3 regions of the Streptomyces sp. NPDC042371 genome follow, and region 3 is predicted to be linked to each of the others. Evidence: riboswitches for the same ligand, from Rfam matches in the RefSeq annotation. Region 3 holds a riboswitch; each other region holds the start of a gene.
The links. Region 3 has a riboswitch for cyclic di-AMP ahead of AC068B_RS16620 (transglycosylase family protein). Riboswitches for the same ligand answer to the same signal wherever they lie in the genome.
Positions count from the first base shown of each region.

Region 1 (3,264 bases), on a different contig from region 3:
AGCGAGATCGAACGGCTCGTACGCAACCGCCTGGACGAGATCCCGCACGAGGCCGCCAACCCGGCGCGCCGCGCCGCCAAGGAGCTCTCCAGGCAGCTCTTCCCGCCGACCGCGCGCATGTCGCGCCCGCGTCAGGGCACCGAGGAGACGGTCACCGCCATCGACTCGGCGGCGGTGCGTGCCTTCTACGAGAAGTTCGTCCGCCCCGCCACGGCCACCCTGGTCGTCGTCGGCGACCTGGTGGGCACCGACCTGGACGCCGTCCTCGCCGACACCGTCGGCGCCTGGACCGGCTCCGCGGGCGAGTCGCGCCCCGTGCCGCCGGTGATCGCCGACGACCGCGGCCGCGTCGTCATCGTGGACCGCCCCGGAGCGGTCCAGACACAGCTGCTGATCGGCCGCGTCGGCGCCGACCGGCACGACCGCGTGTGGCCCGCCCAGGTGCTCGGCACGTACTGCCTGGGCGGCACCCTCACCTCCCGCCTGGACCGTGTCCTGCGCGAGGAGAAGGGATACACCTACGGCGTACGGGCGTTCGGCCAGGTGCTCCGCTCCGCCCCGGACGGGACGGGCGCCGCGATGCTCGCCATCAGCGGCTCCGTGGACACCCCGAACACGGGCCCGGCGCTGGACGACCTCTGGAAGGTGCTGCGCACCCTCGCCGCGGAGGGGCTCACCGACGCCGAGCGCGACGTCGCCGTGCAGAACCTGGTGGGCGTGGCCCCGCTCAAGTACGAGATGGCCGCCTCCGTGGCGGCGACGCTCGCCGACCAGGTCGAGCAGAACCTGCCGGACGACTTCCAGGCGCAGCTGTACCGACAGCTGGCCGCCACCGGCACCGTGGAGGCCACTGCGGCCGTCGTGAACGCCTTCCCGGAGGACCGCCTGGTGACGGTCCTCGTCGGGGACGCCGCGCAGATCGAGGAGCCCGTCAGGGCGCTCGGGATCGGCGAAGTGAGCGTGGTCACCGGCTGAGTGACGGTCGGCGTCGGCGCTGAGCCACAGTCAGGACGCAAGTTGGGACGTATCGGGACCCTGGTGACCCTTTCGGTCGCCAGGGTCCTCATATGTCCGGATTGGTATGGAGGTTGCCTGTCTGCCGTGTGGCGTGCGCTACAAAAGGCGCGTTCTGTTTGTCGATCGAAAGATGCCCCGCTTAGCGTCGACCCGGCTGTTCGTCGCGCAGTACGCCGCATCCGCGGCACCGGACAGTCATCGCCGAGTCCCCGTACGGCGCGAGCCAGGGGAGCCGGGGACCCACATGTCCCCTGGGGTGAATCGGGCACCTTGCCGCGAGGTGAGGGACCCGTAGGAGACCTTCCTGCTCCGAACCCGTCAGCTAACCCGGTAGGCGAGAGGGAAGGAAAGGAACACCCGCCACATGGCGTTCACCCGTGCCACCGGGAAGCACCGTCGTCCGAGTCGCCTCACGCGGACCACCGCGAACGTCGCAGGTGTCGCGGCGCTCACCACCACCGGTGTCATCGGAGGCCTTGCCGCCCCCGCGCTCGCCGCCGCCGACGAAGCGGCCGTGGAGCACACTGGTCTCACCCAGGCGATATCCGTCGGCGACTCGCTCGCCGAGAGCGTCGACGCGCAGGCCGCCGCGCAGCGCCAGGCCGCCGACGACGCCGCTGCCGCCAAGAAGGCCGAAGAGGCCGCCAAGAAGAAGGCCGCCGAGGAGAAGCGCAAGGCCGAGGCGGAGGCCAAGGCGAAGGCCAAGAAGGAGCACGAGGCCAAGGAGCGTGCCGCCCGCGAGGCCGAGCGCAAGCGCCTGAACACCTACGTCTCCCCGGTCTCCGGCTCGTACGTCTCCACGGGCTACCAGACCGGCGGCGCCATGTGGTCCTCCGGCAGCCACACCGGTGTCGACTTCCACGCCGCGTCCGGCACCGCCGTCCACGCGGTCGGCTCCGGCACCGTCGTCGAGGCGGGCTGGGGTGGTGCCTACGGCAACAACGTGGTCATCAAGATGAACGACGGCACGTACACCCAGTACGGCCACATGTCGTCCCTCGGCGTCACCGTCGGCCAGACGGTCACCCCGGGCCAGCAGATCGGTCTCTCCGGGTCCACCGGCAACTCCAGTGGCCCGCACCTCCACTTCGAGGCCCGCTCCGGCGAGGAGTACGGCTCCGACATCGACCCGGTCTCGTACCTGCGCTCGCACGGCGTCAAGGTCTGATCCGAAGCGGACGGCCGACGCGGTCGCCCCACGCGGACGGCCCCGCAGCACTTCACCGAAAGCCCCGGCTCCTCCCGAGCCGGGGCTTTCGGCGTTCCCCGGCCATCGTCCCCTGCCGCCCGTTCTTGGCCAAAAGATATCCATGGATTTCTGTCCGCCGTCGGAAATTCCGGCGCTCTGCAATAGAGTCACGGAACGAGCGTCGGTCGACCGCGTGTCGCGGGGATTAAGGCGGAGGTCCGGTCATGCGCGTTCCCGCGCACTCGGTATGCACGGCCATTCGGGACGACATAGTCGCCGGTGTATATGAAAGGGGCGGCAGACTCACCGAGGAACTCCTCGCGCGGCGCTACGGAGTCTCCCGCGTCCCCGTGCGCGAGGCCCTGCGCACGCTGGAGGCCGAGGGCTTCGTCGTCACCCGCAGGCATGCGGGCGCATGCGTCGCCGAGCCGACGGAACAGGAGGCCGCGGACCTCCTGGAGGTCCGGACGCTGCTGGAGCCGCTCGCCGCGGCACGCGCCGCGCAGCGCCGCACGGACGCACACCTGAAGGTCCTGCGCGGACTCGTCAGGCTGGGCCAGCAGCGCTCCAGGAGCGGCCGCGGGGAGGATCTGCGCTCGCTGGGCGGCTGGTTCCACGAGACGCTCGCCCAGGCGTCCGGCAGCCCCGGCCTCACGGCGCTGCTCACCCCGCTCCGGCACAAGATCGCCTGGATGTACGTCGTCGATACCCCGGCGACGCCGGACGAGTCCTGGTCCGAGCACGCGGCGATCGCCGACGCGGTCGCCCGCCGGGACGCGGAACGGGCGAGGGCGCTCACCGCGGCACACGTCGAACGGGCCCGCGCGGCCCACCGATTGCGGCCCGCGCGCCGGGGCGGCCGCGTGAGGGATTCGCAACATGCCGTAAACACGGTGAGTCTCCGGAATTAACGGAGGCGCCGTATACAAAGAGGAGCCGTAAGAAGAGTCGTCGCGCGATCAATTCGCGGCAATTTCATACGGCCCCACGGCGTTCATGAAAACGGTGTGCATGAAAAATCAAGCGCATACGTCAATGGGGTCACCCGGAATTCCGGG
Region 1 covers NZ_JBWKAP010000003.1:154,141-157,404, forward strand. The annotation lists gene AC068B_RS10325 (M16 family metallopeptidase) at 1-975, shown strand, start outside; cyclic di-AMP (ydaO/yuaA leader) riboswitch at 1,207-1,369, shown strand; gene AC068B_RS10330 (M23 family metallopeptidase) at 1,382-2,185, shown strand; gene AC068B_RS10335 (GntR family transcriptional regulator) at 2,431-3,117, shown strand.
Region 1: it holds a riboswitch for cyclic di-AMP, as region 3 does, so the genes downstream of both, AC068B_RS10330 (M23 family metallopeptidase) here and AC068B_RS16620 (transglycosylase family protein) in region 3, are expected to answer to the same signal.

Region 2 (3,264 bases), on a different contig from region 3:
CACCAAGATCACCGAATCCGTCGGCGGCACGCAGGACGTCAGGGCCCTCCGCACCCAGCGCCAGCACGCGCGCCCCCGGCGACCAGGCCACCACCGCCCGCACCGACGGGTCGGCCACCCTCAGCGCGCCGTCGCCCTCGCCCGGCCCGAGGCCGTGGATGACGTCCACTTCGAGGGCCAGTAACTCTCGCTCGCCGCTGCTCCGTTCCATGCCTCGGAGAGGGTACGCGGCGCCCCGGACGAGAACCCATCCCGGCTCCACCCCCCTGACGGAACGTACGTCCTGTACATTTTTTACAGAGACCGGGCCGCTCAGCGACCGGAGGAAGAGAGGCGTGCCATGAATCGTCCGTCTGCCCGTTACGTCCTGCCCGAGTTCACCGAACGCACCACGTCGGGGACGCGGACCATGGATCCGTACTCCAAGCTCCTCGAAGAGCGGATCGTCTTCCTCGGCACCTCCATCGACGCCACCTCGGCGAACGACGTGATGGCCCAGTTCATGCACCTCGAACACCAGGCGCCGGACCGCGACATCTCGCTGTACATCAACTCCCCCGGCGGCTCGTTCAGCGCGATGACCGCGATCTACGACACGATGCAGTTCGTCAGCTGTGACGTGGAGACGACCTGCCTGGGCCAGGCCGCGTCGACGGCCGCCGTCCTGCTCGCCGCGGGCACGCCAGGCAAGCGGTTCGCGCTGCCCGGCGCGCGCGTCCTGATCCACCAGCCCGCCATCGGCGAACCGGTCCGGGGCCAGGCCTCGGACCTCGCGATCCAGGCCGACGAACTGCTGCGCACGCGGCGCCTCCTGGAGGAGCTGCTCGCGCGCCACACCGGGCAGAGCCAGGAGCGGATCACCGCGGACATCGAGCGGGACAAGATCCTCGACGCCCCGGCCGCCCTGGCGTACGGACTCGTGGACCGGATCATTCCGAGCCGCAAGACCTCGCTCGCCGCCCGGGACCCGAGGTGACCCGCCGATGCTGCCGCCCGAACTGCCGCCGCTGCCTGCGCTGACCCGCGCCGAGGCGGAGCTGATCGACCGCTATCTCGAAGTCGTCGACCTGCTCGGCCGGATCAATCCGGCCCGCGCCGAGCACACCTACGGCGGACTCCGCGCCGCCCAGGCCCTCGTCGGCCGGGCGAGTGCCCTGCGGGACGCGCTCGCCCTCATGCACCAGCGCGGTGAGAGCGAAGTGCACGCGCAGACCCTCGCCCAGGCTCTGCGCGTCCTCGACGGCGAGCGGCGGGCCGGGCGGATCACCGTGCCGCCCCCGCAGGGCGGCTGAGCCCCCGCCGACCCGCCCCGCCCCGGACACCGTGACGTCCGGGGCCACTTCGAAACGGACCAGTCGGGCTACCTCGGACGGCGTAGGAAGAGGTCGTCGTCCGCACCGACGAAAGTTGCGTCGAGCGAGTACAGCACCGGCGGAATTGCGCATTCCGGTGCTGGTCGAACCGTCGTCGGACCACGTGCCAACGCGACGATTTCGGCAGTGTCCACCTGAACAGGTCAGTCGTGAGGAGCCTCACAAAACGCCGTTTCGGCTCGGTTTTTTGGCCCATGTCGGGTCAAGATCCCTTCCGACGACAAGCCCCCGCCACCGCGGCGGGGCGGTCCGGGCGGACGCCGAGTCCTGCCGCCACCCGGATGACCGGTCGACATCTGTGCAACGGCAGGAGTGGAGGACCCAGGCACGACGGGCCCGTCCGGACAGTCCGGACGACGCCCTTGGGGTGAAGCCGCAGAGCACGACGCGGCCGGGCATCTTCGCCTGCCCGAACCCGACAGGTCATCTTTCACAGGCGGCTGACGAAGGGTTGCGCATGACTGCGCTGAATCATGTTCCGTCGCTGCTCAGCAGGACCGGTGCCGCATCGGTCCTCACGCTCGCCGTCGTAGGCGGCACCGTCCTGGCCCCCGGGCTCGCGTCGGAGGCCCAGGCGGCCACTCACGGGACGAAGGCGCTCAAGATCGCGGCGTCCAAGAAGGGCTCCCCGTACGGCTACGGGTCGGCAGGGCCCAACCGGTTCGACTGCTCGGGCCTGACTCTCTACTCGTTCAAGAAGACGGGCAAGAAGCTGCCGCGCACCGCCGCCGCGCAGTACAACAAGACCAAGCACGTCTCCAGGTCCCAGCGGACCCGCGGCGACCTGGTGTTCTTCCACTCCGGTCGGAACGTGTACCACGTCGGGATCTACGCGGGTAACAACCGCATCTGGCACGCCCCCAAGAGGGGGACCGTGGTCCGCCTGGAGAAGATCTGGACCAAGAGCGTCTGGTACGGCAGGGTCCGCTGACCCACCGCGCCCGCTCCGGCGCGCTCCCCGCACGGTCAGGTGCCGATGCTTGGAGCGCGCCCGCGGGGATACCCGTGCGGGATGTCCGACGACTATGCCTGCACGGCCCGCAACGAAACACCGTTGGAGCGCGCCGACCGCAACTTCGCGGAGCTGCTCCAGGAGCTGAGAGTGACGCAGACGGGCGTCCAGATCCTCTTCGCCTTCCTGCTCACCCTCGCCTTCAGCCCGCGATTTCCCTCGCTCGACGCGGTGCAGCGCGCCACCTACGTCACGACGCTGCTGCTCGCGGTGCTCGCGGCGGCGCTGTTCACGGCGCCCGCCGCGTTGCACCGCTCGCTGTTCCAGCAGCGGGCCAAGCCGCTCATCGTGCGGGTGTCGTCCCGGCTCGCCGGGGTCGGCCTGGGCGTTCTGGTGCTGACGCTCGCCGGTTCGGTGCTGCTCGTCGTCGATGTGACGTCGGGTCGGACCGAAGGCCTCCTGGCGGGCGCGGGCACGCTGCTGATGTGCGTCGGGCTGTGGGGCGTACTGCCGCGGCTCGCGCGGCGCCCGCTGGCGCGTGTCGAAGCGGCGCTCGACGAGGAGCCCGACGCCAGGCCGTCAGGGGCCCGTGGCGGAGCACCGCGTCCCCAGCGCAGAGAACGGCACCGCTGACGGTGTCCATCCCGACGACCCGGCCGGGGCACACCCCGGTCAGTGCGTGGCGTCACGGTCCTTGCGCTGGACCGGAGCGCGCCACGGCAGCGCGATCCACACGGTCTTGCCCCCCTCGTCGGTGGGACTGACCGAGAGCCTGCCGCCGCACTCGGCGGTCAGCCAGCGGATGATCACCATGCCCCGGCCGTTGTCCTGCTGGACGGCCGCAGGGAGGCGCTTGGGGTAGCGCGGGTGGCTGTCGGTGACTCCGATCCTCAGGTGCTCGTCGCGTTCGAGCTCGACGTCGACCGTGAAGGTGGGCGA
Region 2 covers NZ_JBWKAP010000009.1:115,660-118,923, reverse strand. The annotation lists gene AC068B_RS27205 (GNAT family N-acetyltransferase) at 1-211, opposite strand, end outside; gene AC068B_RS27200 (ATP-dependent Clp protease proteolytic subunit) at 341-976, shown strand; gene AC068B_RS27195 (hypothetical protein) at 984-1,292, shown strand; cyclic di-AMP (ydaO/yuaA leader) riboswitch at 1,651-1,827, shown strand; gene AC068B_RS27190 (C40 family peptidase) at 1,831-2,304, shown strand; gene AC068B_RS27185 (DUF6328 family protein) at 2,386-2,958, shown strand; gene AC068B_RS27180 (ATP-binding protein) at 2,998-3,264, opposite strand, start outside.
Region 2: it holds a riboswitch for cyclic di-AMP, as region 3 does, so the genes downstream of both, AC068B_RS27190 (C40 family peptidase) here and AC068B_RS16620 (transglycosylase family protein) in region 3, are expected to answer to the same signal.

Region 3 (3,264 bases):
GGCCCAGTCGTCCTCGTACAGCGGGTCCTCGATGGAGACCAGCGGGTACGCGGAGACGAGCTCCTCGTAGTACTCGGTCATCTCCGCGGCCGAGCGGGACTTGCCCTCGAACTCGTACTTGCCGTCCTTGTAGAACTCGGACGCGGCGACGTCGAGCGCGAGGCCGATCTGCTCGCCGGGGACGTAACCGGCCTGCTTGATGGCCTCGATGATGAGGTCGAGCGCGGCGCGGTTGGAGTCCAGGTTCGGGGCGAAGCCGCCCTCGTCGCCGAGGCCCGTGGACAGGCCCTTGGTCTTCAGCACCTTCTTGAGGGTGTGGTAGACCTCGGCGCCCCAGCGAAGGGCCTCGGAGAAGGACTCCGCGCCGATCGGGGCGATCATGAACTCCTGGATGTCGACATTCGAGTCGGCGTGCGACCCGCCGTTCAGGATGTTCATCATCGGGACGGGCAGCAGGTGCGCGTTCGGGCCGCCGAGGTAGCGGAACAGCGGCAGGTCGCTGGCCTCGGAGGCGGCGTGCGCGACGGCGAGCGAGACGCCGAGGATGGCGTTGGCGCCGAGCGAGCCCTTGTTGTCGGTGGCGTCCAGGTCGAACATGGCCTGGTCGATCAGGCGCTGCTCGGTGGCGTCGTAGCCGACGAGCTCCGGGCCGATCTGCTCGATGACGGCGAGGACGGCCTTCTCGACACCCTTGCCCATGTAACGGTTGGGGTCACCGTCACGGAGTTCGATGGCCTCGAAAGCACCGGTGGAGGCACCGGACGGAACGGCGGCACGACCGGTGCTGCCGTCGTCGAGGCCGACCTCGACCTCGACCGTGGGGTTGCCTCGGGAGTCCAGGATTTCCCGGGCTACGACGACGTCGATGGACGGCACGAGCATCTCCTTCTGGGATGTGACGCATTTACGCGGGCCGCGTCGGCCCTGCGTCTCCTGAGCCTAACGGGCTCCGGGCCTTCGGCCAGCCGACCGCCCGTCCCCTGGGACGGACGAGGGCCCAAATACCTTGGAAACCGGGCGTAAGGCCACGTTTTCTACTCGCTAGTAGCGAACAGCGGAGGGCCGACGCGGGGGCGGACGCGGGGGCAGACATGGCCCCGCCCCGGTGCGTACGGGGGATACGCGCACCGGGGCGGGGAGCCCGTGGGGACGGGGGTACGGCCGTGCGTCCGCCGAGGCACGGCCGCTACCGGGTGGGGTCAGCTCAGGTGGAGCTGCTGGCCCGGGTAGATCATGTCGGCGTTGTCGATGATGTCGCCGTTGAGCTTGTAGACCTTGTGCCAGCCGCCCTTGACGTGCTTGGCCTCGGCGATCTTGGACAGGGTGTCGCCCGTCTTGACCTTGTACTCGCCGTCGCCCTTCTTGACCGTCTTGCCGGTCGGGGTCTCGACGGTCTTCTTGGTCTCGGTCTGCGGCGTGGGCTGCGGCTTCGGCGCGGCCTGCTGCTGCGGGGCCTGCTGCGTCTGCTGCGGCTTCGGCGCGGCCTGCTGCTGCTGCGGGGCCTGCTCCTGCGAGCCGCCGCCGCTGCTGGGCGAGGCGCCCGAGAGGCCGACGCCACAGCTCGGCCAGGCACCCTTGCCCTGGCCCGCGAGGACCTTCTCGGCGATCTCGATCTGCTGGGCCTTGGAGGCCTTGTCGGCGGTCGGCGCGTACTTCGTACCGCCGTACGCGGCCCAGGTGGACGGCGAGAACTGCACGCCGCCCTGGTAACCGTTGCCGGTGTTGATCGACCAGTTGCCGCCGGACTCGCACTGGGCGACGGCGTCCCACTCGGCACCGGTGGCGGCGGAGGCCGAACCAGCGGCCATCAGCGGGGCGGCCACGGCGGCACCGGTGACACCGGCGAGCGTGACGACACGGGTGGCCTTGGACGGACGGCGGTGCTTGCCCTTGCTGGAAAACAGCATGAGTTGATCCCCTCACCGACGCCTGCGAGGTGAGCTGTCGGGTTCGGGCCGATGTGGTTGCCCGGCCGCGCTCCTTGAGCGCGGCTTCACCCCTAGCCGTTTCCGGCACTTACCTTGGGTCCCCCGCTCCTGCCTACGGCGCTCAAAGCGACGACTGTTCCCGTCCGGCCGTTGGCAGGATTCGGCGTACCGACCGGCGGGGCCCACCAGTGGCGAGCGGTGACGACCGTAGACACGCGATCGCCGGAATTTCAAAGACGATCAGGGCTTCTGAGACCCATCTCTCACTTGCGCCAAACCAGACATACGGCGCGAAGCCCCCACCCGACTCTTCGTCAACTTCCGTTACTTTTCGCCCAGATCGAGGCTCTGACCGGGGAGGATGAGGTCCGGGTCGCCCCCGACGGTCTTCTTGTTCTCGCTGTAGAGCTCGTGCCATCCGCCGTCGACGCCGAGGTCGTCCGCGATGACCGAGAGGCTGTCTCCGGAGCGCACCGTGTAGGCGCCATCGGCGACTCCGCCGGAGCGGTTCTCGCCGCGCGAGGCGTGCCGTCCGGAGCGGCCGTCCGCGCCCTCGCTCTCGTCCGCGCGGTCGCCGCGGTGGCGGCCCGCGGAGTCGTCGGAGCCGTCCGCCTCGTCGGCGGGGTCGGTCGACTTCTCGGGCGTGGGCGAAGTGGCGTCGTCCTCGCCCGACTTGCCGGAGTCGTCCTTCTTGCCGTCGGCCTTGCCATCGGCTTCGCCCTTGTCGTCCTTTTCGCCTGACTCGTCGTGATTCTTGTCTCGGGAGTCGTCGGCGCCGCTGGAGGGCTTCTCCGGGCCGTCGGACGGGTCGGCGGAGTCCGAGGGCTCACCGGCCTCCTCACCCTTGCCCTTGCCCTTGTCTGAGTCCTTGCCGGAGGCCTTGCCGGAGTCGTCGTCCGAGCCCTTGTCCGAGCCCTTGTCCGAGTCCTTGTCGCCCTTGGAGTCGTCGGAGCCGTCGGGGCCTGTCGAGCCGGACGGCTCGGAGGGCTTCGGCGTGACCGGGTCGCCCGGGTCCACGTCGGCCGCGGCGCCGTCCTGGGTGAGGCCCGCGATCGGGGCGCAGCTCGGCCAGGCGGCGGTGCCCTGGTCGTCGAGGATCTGCTCGGCGACGGCGATCTGCTGCGAGCGGCTCGCCTGGTCGGCGCTCGGCGCGTAGTCGAGGCCGCCGTACGCCTCCCAGTTCTCCTGGGAGAGCTGGAGGCCTCCGTAGTAGCCGCTGCCGGGGTTGGCGCTCCACGCGCCGCCGCTCTCGCACTCGGCGAGCTTCTCCCACGTCGTGGTGTCGGCGGCGCTCGCGCTCGTGGCGCCGAGCAGTGGGATGGCGATGGCTGATCCG
Region 3 covers NZ_JBWKAP010000005.1:119,975-123,238, forward strand. The annotation lists gene eno (phosphopyruvate hydratase) at 1-882, opposite strand, end outside; gene AC068B_RS16620 (transglycosylase family protein) at 1,200-1,907, opposite strand; cyclic di-AMP (ydaO/yuaA leader) riboswitch at 1,912-2,058, opposite strand; gene AC068B_RS16625 (LysM peptidoglycan-binding domain-containing protein) at 2,253-3,264, opposite strand, start outside.